Regions from separate parts of the Streptomyces sp. NPDC056452 genome, predicted to be linked through region 2. Evidence: riboswitches for the same ligand, from Rfam matches in the RefSeq annotation. Region 2 holds a riboswitch; each other region holds the start of a gene.
What was found. Region 2 has a riboswitch for S-adenosylmethionine ahead of ACFQ6X_RS08170 (hypothetical protein). Riboswitches for the same ligand answer to the same signal wherever they lie in the genome.
Positions count from the first base shown of each region.

Region 1: linked by a shared signal. The riboswitch ahead of thrC (threonine synthase) and the one ahead of ACFQ6X_RS08170 (hypothetical protein) in region 2 are both predicted to bind S-adenosylmethionine.
Region 3: linked by a shared signal. The riboswitch ahead of ACFQ6X_RS32300 (aminotransferase class V-fold PLP-dependent enzyme) and the one ahead of ACFQ6X_RS08170 (hypothetical protein) in region 2 are both predicted to bind S-adenosylmethionine.

Region 1 covers NZ_JBHTRI010000038.1:2,349-7,791, forward strand. Annotated here, with positions in the region: gene ACFQ6X_RS29770 (MoaD/ThiS family protein) at 314-589, opposite strand; gene thrC (threonine synthase) at 617-1,912, opposite strand; SAM riboswitch class I at 1,930-2,057, opposite strand; gene ACFQ6X_RS29780 (glucosyl-3-phosphoglycerate synthase) at 2,211-3,161, shown strand; gene ACFQ6X_RS29785 (trehalose-6-phosphate synthase) at 3,219-4,595, shown strand; gene otsB (trehalose-phosphatase) at 4,592-5,443, opposite strand, start outside.
Region 2 covers NZ_JBHTRI010000006.1:86,086-91,528, reverse strand. Annotated here, with positions in the region: gene ACFQ6X_RS08180 (family 43 glycosylhydrolase) at 1-935, opposite strand, end outside; gene ACFQ6X_RS08175 (arabinan endo-1,5-alpha-L-arabinosidase) at 917-1,900, opposite strand; gene ACFQ6X_RS08170 (hypothetical protein) at 2,178-2,588, opposite strand; SAM riboswitch class IV at 2,638-2,748, opposite strand; gene ACFQ6X_RS08165 (cytochrome P450) at 2,927-4,150, opposite strand; gene ACFQ6X_RS08160 (cytochrome P450) at 4,147-5,436, opposite strand.
Region 3 covers NZ_JBHTRI010000045.1:46,194-51,636, reverse strand. Annotated here, with positions in the region: gene ACFQ6X_RS32315 (Rieske 2Fe-2S domain-containing protein) at 1-35, shown strand, start outside; gene ACFQ6X_RS32310 (ubiquinol-cytochrome c reductase cytochrome b subunit) at 32-1,657, shown strand; gene trpD (anthranilate phosphoribosyltransferase) at 1,780-2,844, shown strand; SAM riboswitch class IV at 2,929-3,045, shown strand; gene ACFQ6X_RS32300 (aminotransferase class V-fold PLP-dependent enzyme) at 3,219-4,595, shown strand; gene ACFQ6X_RS32295 (Lrp/AsnC ligand binding domain-containing protein) at 4,673-4,954, opposite strand; gene ACFQ6X_RS32290 (rhomboid family intramembrane serine protease) at 4,951-5,443, opposite strand, start outside.

The DNA.
Region 1 (5,443 bases), on a different contig from region 2:
GCAACAGGGCAATCGGACGAGAATTCTGGGCACAGCTGAACGCCCGGATAGGTGGAACTCGTGAGATTCCAGGGCAAGTCGGGCCTGACAAAGGCCACTTATGTCGCAAGGAGTTCACGTACTTTGGCTGCTTCTTATCGCGACCGGGCGCATTCTCATATGCGGGCGGCACAGGCAGCGGAGGGGACTTCCCCAACTGTACCGCGCTCAACCATGCAGAATTGCCCCCTCCGCTTCTCTTGCGGAGGGGGCAACAGTGCTCACGCTGTGAAGTCGTACAGGAGGCTCGGCCTCCGGCACGGGTGCTCGATGATCAGCCTCCGGCGACGGCCGGGATGATCGAGATGCCGGCGCCGTCGGGGGTCGCCGTCTGCAGGCCGCCCTCGAAGCGCACGTCGTCGTCGTTGACGTACACGTTCACGAAGCGGCGCAGCTTGCCCTGGTCGTCCAGGACGCGGGCGGCGATGCCCGGGTGGCTCTTCTCCAGGGACTCGATGACCTCGGAGAGGATCGTGCCCTCGGCCGGGACCTCGGCCTGACCGCCCGTGTAGGTGCGGAGGATGGTGGGGATGCGGACCTTGACGCTCATGGGGTGCCTTCCTTCGGTCTCGGGTGGTCAGCTGGCGGCGAGGCCCGCGTCGCGGAACGCGTCCAGGCTGGGCCGGATCGTGGCGGACAGGCCGGTCGTCGGGGCGACGGCGTCCAGTGTCTTCAGGCCGTCACCGGTGTTCAGGATGACGGTGGTCAGCGCCGGGTCGAGCAGACCGGCGTCGATCAGCTTCTTCGTCACACCGACCGTCACCCCGCCCGCGGTCTCCGCGAAGATGCCCTCGGTGCGGGCCAGCAGCTTGATCGCGTCGACGACCTGCTCGTCGTTGACGTCCTCGACGGCACCGCCGGTGCGCCGGGCGATGTCCAGGACGTACGGGCCGTCGGCCGGGTTGCCGATCGCGAGGGACTTGGCGATCGTGTTCGGCTTCTGCGGCCGCACGACGTCGTGCCCGGCCTTGAAGGCGGTGGAGACCGGGGAGCAGCCCTCGGCCTGGGCACCGAAGATCTTGTACGGCTTGTCCTCGACGAGACCGAGCTTGATCAGCTCCTGCAGGCCCTTGTCGATCTTCGTGAGCTGCGACCCGGACGCGATCGGGATGACGATCTGGTCGGGCAGCTGCCAGCCGAGCTGCTCGCAGATCTCGTACGCCAGGGTCTTGGAGCCCTCGCCGTAGTACGGGCGGAGGTTGACGTTGACGAAGCCCCAGCCCTCGCCGAGCGGGTCGCCGATGAGCTCCGAGCAGAAGCGGTTGACGTCGTCGTAGTTGCCCTCGATGCCGACCAGTTCGCCGCCGTACACCGCGGCCATGACGACCTTGCCCTGCTCCAGGTCGTGCGGGATGAACACGCACGAGCGGAAGCCGGCGCGGGCTGCCGCGGCACCCACCGCACCGGCGAGGTTGCCGGTGGAGGAGCAGGAGAGGGTGGTGAATCCGAAGGCGCGGGCGGCCTCGACGGCGATCGCGACGACACGGTCCTTGAAGGAGTGCGTCGGGTTGCCGGAGTCGTCCTTGACGTACAGGCCGCCGGTGACACCCAGCTCACGGGCGAGGTTGTCGGCCTTGACCAGCTTCGTGAAGCCGGGGTTGATGTTGGGCTTGCTCGCGACATCGGCCGGAACGGGCAGCAGCGGCGCGTAGCGCCAGATGTTGTCGGGGCCTTCGGCGATGCGCTTCTTGAGCTCTTCGGGGGAGCCGCTCGGCAGGTCGTACGCCACTTCGAGCGGCCCGAAACAGGACGCACAGGCGAAAATGGGACCGAGCTCGAAACGCTCGCCGCATTCGCGGCAGGAAAGTGCTGCGGCGGAACCCAGGTCCACGGCAGAAGAATCGGTGTTTGCTGCAACTGTCTGAACAGACATGATGGCGGAGCCCTTTCTCCTCATCTTCCTTGGGGCGTATTTCGCCACAAGACGGAATTGGCACCTTCCCTACCGTGACCTATCGGTCGGCAGGGGGGTTGCCGGGACTTCAACGGGCCGTTCCCTCAGTCCCTCTGGATGAGCGCTATGGCACCGGACCATCGATCCGGGCATTTATTCGCGGACCGACCCCGACATGCGAGGGTCATCCGCGTTGTTCAAGACTGTAACCGAAGCCCTGGACGATTGAGATAGTCGTCCGAACCGCGAGATGGATCACATACAGGGAGTATCGACCGTGCTGGAAGAGGTGGAACGCTGGCTGACCAGGCGTTCCTGGTCGGCCGACGACCGCCCGCTCGACCGCCTCACGGCCGCGCGTGCGAGGGATCCGCACCGCGCCCGGGTGAGCGTCGTACTGCCCGCCCTGAACGAGGAGGAGACGGTCGGCGCGATCGTCGAGGAGATCAGGCGCGAGCTGATGGAGAAGGTCCGGCTCGTCGACGAACTGGTGGTGATCGACTCCGGTTCCACCGACGCCACCGCCGCGGTGGCCCGCCGGGCGGGTGCCAGGGTGGTGCACCGGGACGCGATACTCCCCCGGATACCGGCCGTGCCCGGCAAGGGCGAGGTGCTGTGGCGGTCGCTGCTGGTGACCAGCGGCGAGATCGTCTGCTTCATCGACGCCGACCTCAAGGACTTCTCCGCGGACTTCGTCTCCGGGATCGTCGGCCCCCTGCTGACCGACCCCGAGGTCCAGTTCGTCAAGGCCATGTACGACCGCCCCCTGGGAGAAGCAGCAGGCCAGGGCGGCCGGGTCACCGAACTGGTGGCACGCCCGCTGCTCAATCTCCACTGGCCGCAGCTGGCCGGCTTCGTCCAGCCGCTGGGCGGCGAGTACGCCGTACGCCGCTCCCTGCTCGAACAGCTCCCCTTCCCCGTCGGTTACGGAGTGGAGCTGGGCCTGCTCGTCGACGCGCTGCACACGGTGGGCCTGGACGCGCTGGCGCAGGTGGACGTCGGCGTACGCAAGCACCGCCACCAGGACGGCCAGGCGCTCGGCCGGATGGCGGCGGCGATCTACCGCACCGCCCAGCTGCGGCTCTCCCGGGGGCATCTGGTGCGGCCCGTGCTCACCCAGTTCGACCGGGGCGAGAACGGCTTCGTACCGCGCACCCATACGGTGGACACCGAGGAGCGGCCGCCGATGCGCGAGATCGCCGAGTACGCGTCCCGCCACGCGGCGTGACGTTTCGCGGTGGGCTTTCGCGTTTGGCGGCTTCCCGAACGGGCTAGGTTCGGGTACATGGTCTCCGAGCACACTGCCAAGGTCCTCGTCGCGTCCAACCGCGGCCCCGTGTCCTACGCGCTGCGCGAGGACGGCACGCTCGACGCGAAGCGGGGCGGGGGCGGCGTCGTCTCCGGCCTGAGCGCCGTCGAGGACAAGCTGTGGGTGTGCGCGGCCCTCGGTGACGGCGACCGCGAGGCGGTCCGGCGGGGCGTGGCGGAGCCCGGCGTCCGCATGCTCGACATCGACGCCGGAGTCCACGACGACGCGTACAACGGCATCGCGAACTCGGTGCTCTGGTTCGTCCACCACATGCTCTACCAGACGCCGCTGGAGCCGGTCTTCGACGCGGAGTTCCGGCGGCAGTGGGCGTCCTTCGAGGCGTACAACCGTGCCTTCGCCGAGGCCCTTGCCGAGGAGGCGGGCGTGGGCGCGGCGGTCCTGGTCCAGGACTACCACCTGTCGCTGGTGCCCGGCATGCTCCGCGAACTCCGCCCCGACCTGCGGATCGGCCACTTCTCGCACACCCCGTGGGCCCCCGTCGACTACTTCCGGCTGCTGCCCGACGACATCGGCGAGCAGCTGCTGCGCGGCATCCTGGGCGCCGACCGGGCCGCGTTCCTGACCCGCCGCTGGGCGGACGCGTTCATCAGCTGCTGCACGGAGGTCCTTGGCGGCACCGGCCGCACCCGGATCGGGGTGCACGGGCTGGGTGCCGACGCGGACTTCCTGCGCCGCCGCTCCCACGAGGCGGACGTGGACGAGCGGATGGAGACGCTGCGGGAGCAGGTGGGTCCCGGCAGGCGGACGATCGTGCGGGTGGACCGCACCGAGCTCTCCAAGAACATCGTCCGCGGGCTGCACGCCTACCGCGCGTTGCTCCAGGAGCGCCCCGAATGGCGTGAGCGGGTGGTGCACGTGGCGTTCGCCTACCCCTCCCGGCAGGACCTCGCGGTCTACCGCGACTACACCGCCGAGGTGCAGCGGGTCGCCGACGGGATCAACGCGGAGTACGCCACGGAGGGCTGGACCCCGGTCGTCCTCCACGTCGACGACGACTTCGCCCGCTCGCTCGCGGCGTACCGGCTGGCGGACGTGGCGCTCGTCAACCCGATCCGCGACGGCATGAACCTCGTCGCGAAGGAGGTCCCGGTCGTCTCCGACAACGGCTGCGCGCTGGTGCTGTCGCGGGAGGCGGGGGCCTACGAGGAGCTCGGCGAGGACGCCCTCGTGGTCAACCCGTACGACGTGTCGGCCACGGCGGCGGCGTTGCACGAGGCGCTGACGATGGAGGACGACGAGCGGAGCGCGCGCACGAAGCGGCTGGCCGCCGCGGCGACCGCGCTGCCGCCGCAGCAGTGGTTCCTGGACCAGCTGGACGCGCTGCGGGGTTAGGCCTCCGGGCCCCGGGGCTTCCCCAGGGCCCGCGCCAGGGCTTCCAGCAGGCCCACCACGGCTGCCGGACCCGGCAGCAGCAGATCGGCACGCTCGGCGAGTTCGGGGACCTCGGTGCCGCTGCAGACCAGCAGGCCCGGGGTGCCGTCCGGCCCCTCGGCGCGGAGCTTCTCGACGGCCGCATAGGCGGCGAGGTCGCCCAGATCGTCCCCGGCGTACAGGACGGACTCGGCGTCGGCCTCCCGTACGTACTCCGCGAGTGCCACTCCCTTGTCCATGCCCGGCGGGCGCAACTCCAGGACGAGGCGGCCCGGTTCGACGATCAGCCCGTGCCGGGCGGCCAGGTGCCCGAGGGGTTCGCGCAGGGATTCGAACGCCGCCTGCGGGTCGTCGGCGCGCCTCGTGTGCACGGCGACGGCCTGCCCCTTCTCCTCGATCCAGGTGCCGTGCCAGGCACCGACCTCGTGCAGGACGCCGGGGAGTTCGGCGCGGACGGCGGCGACGCCGGGGTGCGGGGCCGGGGCGTGCACGGTGCCGGTGACGGCGTCCCAGCGTTCCGCGCCGTAGTGCCCGAGGACGACGAGGTGGTCGAGGCCCGGCACCCCGGCGAAGCCGCCGTACCGGACCGCGACGCCCGCGGGGCGGCCGGTGATCACGGCGACGGAGGCGACCTGCGGCGCGAGCGCGGCGAGGGCGGGTACGGCGCCGGGATGGGCGCGGGACTGCTCCGGGTCGGGCACGATGTCGGCGAGGGTGCCGTCGAAATCGAGCGCGATCACGGCGCGGTCGGGGCGCGCGAGGAGTGCGGCGAGGCCTTCACGGCCGGCCTGGGTGGACGGGGTCGGCAG
Region 2 (5,443 bases):
TCGCAGCCCTCGGACGCCGAGTCGTTGGCGTGGTAGACGATCCAGCTCTCCGTGCCGTCGGGCGAGGTGAAGAAGCCGTTGTGCCCCGGCCCGTACACCCCGGCGGCGTTGTTGCGCTGGAAGACCGGGGTGGACTTCTTGGTCCAGGAGGAGGCGGAGAGCGGGTTGGATCCGGTCAGGGTGAGCTGCCCGAGCTTGTAGTCGGGGGTCCAGCAGCCGCTGGCGGAGTAGACGATGAACGTCTTCCCGCCCCGCTGGAGCACCTCGGCGCCCTCGTTCACCGTGCCGCCCGACTTCTCCCAGTCGTACGTCGGCGTGGAGATCGTCGAGAACGACCCGCTGAGCGTGTACGGGTTCGACATCGGCGCGATCACCAGGTTCTGTGTCCCGCCGCCGCTCGCACTGCCCAGCAGGTACATCGAGCCGTTGAGGGTGAGCACGCTCGGGTCCAGCATCCAGGTGCTGCCGAGCTGGTTCCTGTACGTGTAGGGGCCCATCGGGTCCGTACCGGCGCTCTCCAGCACGTGCACCCGCTGCGTGGGGTTGTAGTCGGCGATGTTCTGCCCGGCGACGAAGTAGAGGTACCAGCGGCCGCCCGAGTAGTGCAGCTCGGGTGCCCAGATGTTGCAGCAGCGCGAGGAGGCGTCGCCCTTCCAGACCTGCACGCTCGGCGCGGTCGCGAGCCCGGCGAGGGTCGGCGACTTGCGCATGGTGATGACGTCGGTCCAACTCGTCGACACCAGGTAGTAGTTGCCGTCGTGGTAGGAGATCCAGGGGTCGGCTCCCTTCTGCGCCTTGACGGGGTTGGTGTACGGACGCCCCTCGGCGGCCTGCACGGAGGACGTCTCGGACGGCGCGGCCTGTGTGGCGGCCGGCTGCCCGAGCGCGAGGGCAAGCAGGAGGGCGCTCAGCAGGGTCAGTAGGCGACGGGCCATCCGCTGCTCCAGTTCAGTAGGTTGACGCCGAGCTTCGGCGTGCCGTTGTCCTGGCCGTCGTAGTAGTGGTAGACGAGCAGGTCACCGTCGGAGTCGGCGAGGATGGACTGCCCGCCGGGGCCGATGTACCGGCCGTGGGACTCCATGACGGGGGTGCCGCCGTTGCTGAGCATGTTGACGCCGTTGCGGTCGTAGTAGGGCCCGGTGACACTCGTCGCCCTGCCCACCTTGATCTTGTACGTGGAGCTGGTGCCGGCGCAGCAGGTGTCGTACGAGGCGAAGAGGTAGTAGTAGCCGTTGCGCTTCACGATGGAGGGCGCCTCGACGGCCTTGGTTCCGGTGGGGCGGGAGGCGAGCGAGCGGCGTGCGGTGTCTCCGGCGTACTGCTTGCCGGTCGACGGGTCGACGCGGATCATCTTGATCCCGGTCCACCAGGAGCCGAAGGACAGCCACCACTTGCCGTCGTCGTCCACGAAGAGGTTGGGGTCGATGGCGTTGTAGTCACTCGACGAGTTCGAGGTGTGGACGATCCCGTAGTCGCTCCAGCTGCCCGCCTGGCCGGTGGTGGAGGCCGCGAGGCCGATCGCCGAGGTGTTCGAGCCGAAGGACGAAACGGCGTAGTACATCAGGTACTTGCCGCCGCGGTAGGAGATGTCCGGGGCCCAGGGGTCCGATGCGGACGAGTAGTTCTTCCACCAGCTCGGCTTCGTCGTGAAGGCGTTGCCCGACCGGCCGAAGGCGGTGCGGTCGGTGGAGGTGCGGAGCTGGAGGCCCTCGCCGGTGGAGTAGAGCAGGTACTGGCCGGACGTGCTCCGGATCATGGAGGGGTCGTGGACGACGATGTCGCCGTTGACGACACCGGGGTTGGGGTACGCGGACGCGCTGGTCGGCACGAGCGCCAGCAGGAGTGCGGCGGGCAGGGCGGCGAGGGTCCTTCGCCGGATTCTTCTCGGGATGCGGCTCATCAGGAGACCTTCTTCGGTCGTGTCGGGGTACCCGGCAGTCGTCACCGAGGGGACAGGAGGTTGCCATGCGCATGACATTCATCTGTTCGGCTGATCGAACGACGCCCGTAACTTCGGACGGTCGACCAGGACGGGACCGTAGAATCGAACACGTCTTGCGTCAACGGATTGAGCACGTATTCGACGAAAACCCGGACTCCGTCCGGTATCGCGAACGGACCGGCCCGCCCGGATCGGGCGGTACCGGCCGAACGCGACTGATTCCGGGGCCTGTTGGCTACAGCCCGTAGGTGAAGTTCCCGCGGCCCGTGTGCTGCGGATCGGGCGCGGTGGTCCCGCACAGCGGACCGCCCTCGGTTCCGACGTTCACGAGGCCGGTCGCCTCACCACCGAGGCCGACGAACCGCAGCGCGTGCCAGCGGGGCAGCCAGTACACGCGGCCGCGGTGGTCCGTGAGCAACTCCCGCAGATCGGCGGGGGCGTGCATCCATACCTCGGGGAGGCCGCCGGGGTGTTCGAAGGCCGCGCGCAGCACCAGCCAGCCGTCGTCGCGGACATCGCCCGCGGTCAGCAGGAGTTCCACGGCCTGGCCGGGTTCCTGCACGCACTTCTTGGCATGGATCCAGTGCACGTGGTGGCCGGGCGCGTACCGCGAGCAGGCGTCGTGGTGAATGAGGTGAGGGAGCATGGCTGTGGTCGCCTTCCGGGGTCCTGGACCCCGGGGGCCCGTCCCCGGTGGTCCGCTGTTCCCCGCACGGTGCCGCGCGGGGCGGGTCGTCACCCGGAGCACCCGCAGCGGAGCGGGGTGCCGTCCAGCGAGCCGGGGCTTTCCACTGGAACTCATGACCCGTCAAAAGCGTAACAGGAGCCGGGAGGAGGTCGGGGGCCCGCACACCACCCCCGCGCAGGGGCGCGCCGCCGCCCCGCGTACGGGCACGACACCGCCCCGCGTACGGGCACGACGCCGCCCCGCCCTTACGCGTCCACATCTCTTGCCGTGCGCAGGTTCTCCTCGTCCACGGCGCCTCAGCCGTGCAGCAGGACGGGGAAGGCCTCCATGTCGTTCTGCGTCATCACCGGAAGCTTGCGGATCTCGTCGTCCGGTATCGCGAGCTTGAGCGCGGGGAAGCGCGCGAAGAGGGCGGGGAGCGCGATGCCGGCCTCCACCCGTGACAGTGCGGCACCGGGACAGATGTGGGGGCCGTGACCGAAGGTCATGTGCCGGATCGGTGTCGGGCGGGTGATGTCGAAGGAGTCGGCGTCCTCGCCGTGCTGTTCGGCATCGCGTCCGATGACCCGGTAGGAGATGACGACACCCTCTCCCGCGGCGATCACCTGGTCGCCGACCTGGATGTCCTCCGTGGCGAAACGCATCAGCAGGTGCGTGGTGGGCGTGTCCCAGCGCAGCGTCTCCTCCACCACCGTCTCCCACGGGATCTCCCCGTCCAGCACCTTCTGCAACTGGTCGGGGTGGGCGAGCAGCGCGCGTACGGCGTTGAGGATGAGCCCGATCGTCGTCTCGTGCCCGGCGGCCACCATGGCCTTGAGGTTGCCGACGACCTCCTCCTCGGTGAGGGGCTCGCCGCCCTCGTCGGCCAGAATCAGGGCGCTGGTGAGGTCGTCCGTGGCCCGGGCCGTCTTCTCGCGCACGAGGTCGGTGTAGAAGACGTCCAGTTCCCGCAGCAGTGCCAGCCGCTCCTCCTGCGGGGTGAGCATGGAGAAGAAAGCCTTGTACTGCTTCGTCAGCATCGGGAACTGGTCCTCGTCCACCCCCATCAGCAGTCCGACGACCCGCATCGGCAGCGGCTGGGCGAAGACGGCCTTGAGGTCGACGACACCGTCCTTGCCCTGCTCGGCGAGGGCGTCGAGGAGCTCCTCGGTGAACTTCTCGATGGCGGGGCGGACTGCCTCGAGCCGGCGCGGGGTGAGCGCCTGGGAGGTCTTGGTCCGCAGCCGCCGGTGCTCGCCGCCGTCGACCGTGAACATGGAGCGTCCGGCATCGATCATTCCGATCAGCGGCCACGCATGGGTGACCTCCCCGCTCCTCCACAGCCCCCAGGCGTCCAGGTCCTTCACCAGCCGCGGGTCGACGAGCAGTTGACGTGCTTCTGCGTGGCGTGTGACGGTCCACGCGGGGACCCCCAGCAGCTCGATGCGCGCGAGCGGGCCCGCCTGGCGCAGCTGCTCGGTCTCACCGTCGAGGTTCTGGACCATGGGGTCGATGACCACGGTCGCGTGAGGGCAGTTCACAGCAGATCTCCTGTCGTACGTACGGGAGCGAACCGGACGGGGAGCGCGTTCATCCCGCGCAGGAAGGCGGACGGCCGCCGGACGAGGTCCTTTTCGGGGACGGCGAGTTCGAGATCGGGCAGCCGGTCGAGGATGACCTCGATCCCGGTACGGGCGATGGTCTCGGCGATCTCCTGCGCGGGGAAGGGGCAGCGGTACTCACCGTGGCTGAAGGCCAGGTGCGCGCTGTTGCTGCTGTGCCTCGCCGCGCCGTCGGACCCCAGGTCCTGGCGTACGAGGGGGTCGGTGTTGGCCGCCCCCAGGCCGAGCAGCAGCATGTCCCCGGCGCGGATCGTCCGTCCGCCGAGCTGGGTGTCGCGGACCGCCCAGCGGCCGGCGAGGATCTGCGTCGGGCTCTCCTCCCAGAGGACCTCGTTCATGGCGTCGCCGATGCTGCGCCGGCCTCCGGAGAGCGAGTCGGCGAACTGGTCCTCGGTGAGCATCAGCCGCAGGGAGTTGCCGATCCAGTCGGCGGTGGTCAGATGGCCGGCGGCGGTGATGGCCATGAGGTCGAGCGCGTACTCCTGATCGGTGAACGGCTCCGGGTTCGCGAGCATCCGGGAGGTGACGTCGTCCCCGGGAGCGTCCCGCTTGACCGCCACGAGCCGCTGCATGTGCTCGGCGAACTGCCCGTACGCCTTCTGCGCGCCGGGCCCCCCGTCGGCCAGGTCCTTCAGGACACGGGCGATGTCCGCTCCTTCGGCGTCGGGGAAGCCGACGAGCCGGGCGAGGACGAGAACGGGCAGCGGTTCGGCGAACTCGGCGACGAGATCGGCCGTGCCCCGGCTGCAGATGTCGTCGATGAGGCGGTCGGCGAGCTGCTCGCAGTGCCCCCGGATCTCGAACGGATCGGCGCTCTCGAGCGCGGGCACCACCATCTCGGCATGCCGCCGGTGTTCGGCGCCCGCGGTGAAGTAGATGGACGGCATGGGGCGGCCGACCATGGGGAGCAGCGGCCAGTCCTCGGGTATGTGCTCCCACTGGTTCCACAGCCCGACATCTCTCGGGAACAGCTCGCCGTCACTGGTGACCTGGTGGAGCTCGCGGTACCCGACGACCAGCCAGGCCGGGAAACCGCCGGGGAGCTCGACCGGCACGACGGGCCCGTACTCGTGCCGCATGGTCCGGTAGAGGGCCTGCGGAGCGGTGTGGAACTCCGGGCCGCTGAGCGGTACGGGAGCGGTGGCTGCGTGCGCGGGGCAGCCGCCGCCGGATGCGGGCGCGGCGGACGGACGAGGGGTCGTCATCGTACGG
Region 3 (5,443 bases), on a different contig from region 2:
AGCCCGTCGGTCCTGCCTTCTGGGAGCGCGGATGACTACTGCGACGGATTCAAAGCGCAAGGCGCCCGCCGGTGAGCGGGTAGCCGACTGGGCGGACGGCCGGCTGGGCATCTACGGCCTGGCCAAGGCCAACATGCGCAAGATCTTCCCGGACCACTGGTCCTTCATGCTCGGTGAGATCTGCCTCTACAGCTTCATCATCATCATCCTCACGGGTGTGTATCTGACGCTGTTCTTCCACCCGAGCATGAACGAGGTCGTGTACCACGGCTCGTACGAGCCGATGCAGGGCATCCGGATGTCCGAGGCCTACGCCTCGACGCTGGACATCAGCTTCGACGTCCGCGGTGGTCTGCTCGTACGGCAGATCCACCACTGGGCCGCGCTGATCTTCCTGGCCGGCATGTTCGTGCACATGATGCGCGTCTTCTTCACGGGTGCGTTCCGCAAGCCCCGTGAGATCAACTGGATGTTCGGCTTCCTGCTGTTCGTCCTGGGCATGTTCACCGGGTTCACCGGCTACTCGCTCCCGGACGACCTGCTCTCCGGTACGGGTGTCCGCTTCACCCAGGGCGCCATCCTGGCGACGCCGATCGTCGGTACGTACCTCTCGATGTTCCTGTTCGGCGGGGAGTTCCCCGGCGGCGACTTCGTGGCCCGGTTCTACTCGATCCACATCCTGCTGCTGCCGGGCATCATGCTCGGCCTGGTCGTGGCCCACCTGATCCTGGTCTTCTACCACAAGCACACGCAGTTCGCGGGTCCCGGCAAGACCAACAAGAACGTCGTCGGCATGCCGCTGCTGCCGGTGTACATGGCGAAGGCCGGAGGGTTCTTCTTCCTCGTCTTCGGTGTCATCACCGTCATCGCGGGCATCGCCTCGATCAACCCGATCTGGGCACTCGGCCCGTACCGCCCGGACCAGGTGTCCACCGGCGCCCAGCCCGACTGGTACATGGGCTTCGCCGAGGGTCTGATCCGAGTGATGCCGGGCTGGGAGATCAACCTGTGGGGCCACACGCTCGTCCTGGGTGTGTTCATCCCGCTGACGGCCTTCGGCCTGGTGCTCGCGGCGATCGCGGTCTACCCGTTCATCGAGTCCTGGGTCACCGGGGACAAGCGCGAGCACCACATCCTGGACCGCCCGCGCAACGCCCCGACCCGTACGGCCTTCGGTGTCGCATGGATCACGGAGTACGTGATCGTCTTCATCGGTGGTGGAAACGACCTGTGGGCCACGCACTTCCACCTGTCGCTGAACGCCATCTCGTGGTTCGTCCGGATCTTCATCTTCGTCGGCCCGGTCATCGCGTTCATCGTGACGAAGCGGATCTGCCTCGGCCTCCAGCGCCGCGACAGGGACAAGGTGCTGCACGGACGCGAGTCCGGCACCATCAAGCGCCTGCCGCACGGTGAGTTCGTCGAGATCCACGAGCCGCTCAGCCAGGGCCAGCTGCACACGCTCACCGCGCACGAGCAGTACAAGCCGGTCGAGATCGGCCCGACGGTCGACGAGAACGGTGTCGAGCGCAAGCCTTCGGCGCTGCAGAAGCTGCGGGCCAAGCTCAGCAAGAGCTACTACGGCGAGCAGAGCCAGATCGCCAAGCCCTCCGCCGAGGAGTACAAGGAGATCACCAGCGGCCACGGCCACCACTGATCACCTGAGCTGATCGCCACAGCAGGAGCCCCGTCCATTCGATGGACGGGGCTCTTCGCTGTCCCCGGGGCTGGATAGGGTGGGGGGATCCCTTTATCGGCTGTGGACCCCAGGAGCGGACCATGAACGTTGTGACCCCGGACGGCGGCGACAGCGTGGCGGACCGTTCCTGGCCCGGCGTGCTGATGCCCCTCCTGCGCGGCGAGAGCCTCACGGCCGAGGACACCGCGTGGGCCATGGACCGCATCATGAGCGGCGAGGCCACCGACGTACAGATCGCCGGCTTCGTGATCGCACTGCGCGCCAAGGGCGAGACCGTCGACGAGGTCACCGGACTCGTACGCACCATGTACGAGCACGCCCACACCATCCAGGTGCCCGGCCGCACCGTCGACATCGTGGGCACCGGCGGCGACCTGGCCAAGACGGTCAACATCTCCACCATGTCGGCGATCGTCGTCGCCGGGACCGGCGCCAAGGTCGTCAAGCACGGCAACCGCGCCTCCTCCTCGGCGAGCGGGGCCTCCGACGTGCTCGAGAAGCTCGGCGTCAACCTCGAGCTGACCCCGCAGGGCGTCGTCCGGGTCGCCGAGGAAGCGGGCATCACCTTCTGCTTCGCGGTGAAGTTCCACCCCGCCCTGCGGCACGCGGCGAGGGCTCGCAAGGAGCTCGGCACGCCGACCACCTTCAACATCCTCGGCCCGCTCACCAACCCCGCCCAGGTGCGCTCCCAGGCCGTCGGCGTCGCCGACCTCAAGATGGCGCCCATCGTCGCGGGTGTGCTCGCCGACCGGGGTAATTCGGCGCTGGTCTTCCGGGGCGACGACGGCCTCGACGAGCTGACCACCACGGCGACCTCCCGGGTCTGGATCGTCCGGGACGGCGCCGTGCGCGAAGAGGCCTTCGACCCGCGGGACGTCGGCCTGGAGCTGGTACCGGTCTCGGCGCTGCGCGGTGCCGACGCCTCGTTCAACGCGGACGTCGCCCGGCGGATGCTGGACGGGGAGACAGGTCCCGTACGCGAGGCGGTGCTCCTCAACTCCGCCGCCGCGCTGGTCGCGCTCGACCCGGGCGAGGGCACGCTGAACGAGCAGATCGCGGCCGGGATCGCGCGGGCCGCGGAATCGATCGACTCGGGTGCCGCCAAGCGCGCGCTGGAGCGCTGGGTGGCTGCCAGCAACGCCTGAGGCCAGGCAGGGTGAGGCGGGGCGCAGTCCGGATCGCGGACTGCGCCCTTGCGCATGTGGCCACGTATGGCAAGATGCTGCGCAGGTCATGAGTGACAGCGAATAAGCCCCGGCTCGCTGTCCGGCAACCCTCCGTCCGTGGCGGGGTGCCCCGGGTGAAGACCAGGCCGCAGGCAGCGAGGTCTGTGGCAAGCGCGGGCCCCTAGGCATCTGTGAATGCCATCCCCCGGGGTCCTGGTCCCCAGGGAGCCTCTTGTGAGCAAGCGAATGCGATAGGGCTCAACGCCCTTCTCCGCGCACCCTTTTCTCTTTTCCCTGCGCTGCCGCGTATCTGCCGGCGCCGGGATTTCGCCTGCCTGTTACGGGAGTTCGCCATGTCTGTCTCCACCGCTGCCGCCGACCAGTCCATTTGTGCCCCGCTGCCGGTCCTGGGGGCGGATGTCACCGTTCCGCTGGTTACGGGCGGCGAAGTCACCTATGCCGCCCTCGACTACGCGGCGAGCGCCCCGGCCCTGCAGCGGGTGTGGGACGACGTGGCCGCCTACGCCCCGTACTACGGCAGCGTGCACCGCGGCGCCGGCTACCTCTCGCAGCTCTCCACGGACCTCTTCGAGAGCAGCCGCGTCACCGTCGCGGAGTTCCTCGGCTGCCGTGCCGAGGACCAGGTGGTCTTCACCCGCTCGACGACGGACTCCCTCAACCTGCTGGCCGCCGCACTCCCCGCCCACTGCCAGGTGTTCGTGTTCGAGACCGAGCACCACGCCTCGCTGCTGCCCTGGCGCGACGCCCGGGTGACCTGCCTCGACGCCCCCAGGACCCCCGCCGAGGCCGTCGTGACGCTGGAGCGTGCGCTGGCCGACCGCGACCCCTACGGGCCCGCACTGGTCTGCGTCACCGGCGCGTCGAACGTCACCGGCGAACTGTGGCCGGTGAAGGAACTGGCCGCCGCCGCCCATGCGCACGGTGCCCGGATCGTCCTCGACGCCGCGCAGCTGGCCCCCCACCACCCGGTGGACATCGCGGAGCTGGACGTCGACTGGGTCGCCTTCTCCGGGCACAAGCTGTACGCGCCGTTCGGCTCGGGCGTCCTCGCGGGCCGGGCCGACTGGCTGCGGGACGCGGAGCCGTACCTCGCGGGCGGCGGCGCCTCCCGCAAGGTCGCCCGGCGCGCCGACGGCGGCGTGGACGTGGAGTGGCACACCACGGCGGCCCGGCACGAGGCCGGATCGCCCAACGTGATCGGCGTCTACTCCATCGCGGCGGCCTGCAAGGCCCTGACCGAGGCCGGGTTCGACCAGCTCGTCGCGCGTGAGCAGCAGCTCGTCACCCGGGTCCGTGAAGGCCTGGCCGAGGTCCCCGCGGTCAAGGTGCTCTCCCTGTTCGGCGACGACGCCCCGAGGGTCGGAGTCATCTCCTTCGTGGTGGAGGGCTGGAACAGCTCGCACTTCGCCGCGGCGCTCTCCGCGGAGTACGGCATCGGGGTCCGCGACGGCCTGTTCTGCGCCCACCCGCTCGTACGGACCCTGCTGGGCAGTGAGCCGCAGGACCCGGGCGAGTGCGGTGCCCCGGAGGCCGAGCCGGGCGAGCGGTCCCTCAACGCCATCCGGGTGAGCTTCGGGGCCGGTACGCCGGACGAGCACATCGAGCGGTTCCTGGGCGCGGTCCGCGAGCTGGTGGGCGCGGGTGCCCGGTGGACCTACCGCACCGAGGACGGCCGCTGCGTCCCGGACAGGGGTGCGGCGCAGGTCTGACCGGGCCGCGTACGACTTCGGCCGGGGACGGGAGGCAACTGCCCCGTCCCCGGCCGAAGCCGTACGCGCCGTCCGTCCTACGCGTCGAGACCGATGGCGAAGGCCGCCTCGAGGTCGTGCTGCGAGTACGTCCGGAACGCCACGTGTGTGTCGGTGCCCTCGACACCGGGGATCTTGCTGATCCGGCCCGGAATGACATCCGCCAGATCGTCGTGCCTGGCCACCCGGACCATGGCGATCAGGTCGTACGTACCGGTGACCGAGAAGACCTCGCTGACGCTGTCCAGCGCGGCGACGGCCTCGGCGATCTCGGGAATCCGGTCCACGCTGGTTTTGATGAGCACGATCGCGGTGATCACGGCTGGCTTTCTCCCTCGGTGGCCGTGGCTGGAGACTTCACTCTAGCCCCACCCCGGTAGCGCCCCCAGGCGTAGAGGAACCCGGCCGCGAAGCCCGCGACATGGGCGAGGTAGGCCACGCCGGGGCCGCTGCCCGCGCCCTGCGCCGCCAGCCACTGCAGCGCGAACCAGAAGACGAGCACGATCCAGGCCGGGAAGCGCAGGGGCAGGAAGAAGAGGAACGGGAAGAGGCTGGTGACCCGGGCCCGTGGAAAGAGGTACAGGAACGCGCCGAGCACCGCCGAGATCGCCCCCGACGCGCCCACCAGGGTCTGGTCGGATCCGGAGTGCGCGACCGCGTAGACGACCAGGGCCAGATAGCCGCAGCAGACGTAGAAGAAGACGAACTCGGCCCGGCCCATGCGTTCCTCGGCCATCGCCCCGAACACGTACAGGAACAGCATGTTGCCCAGCAGGTGCAGCCAGCTCCCGTGCACGAAGAGGGCGGTC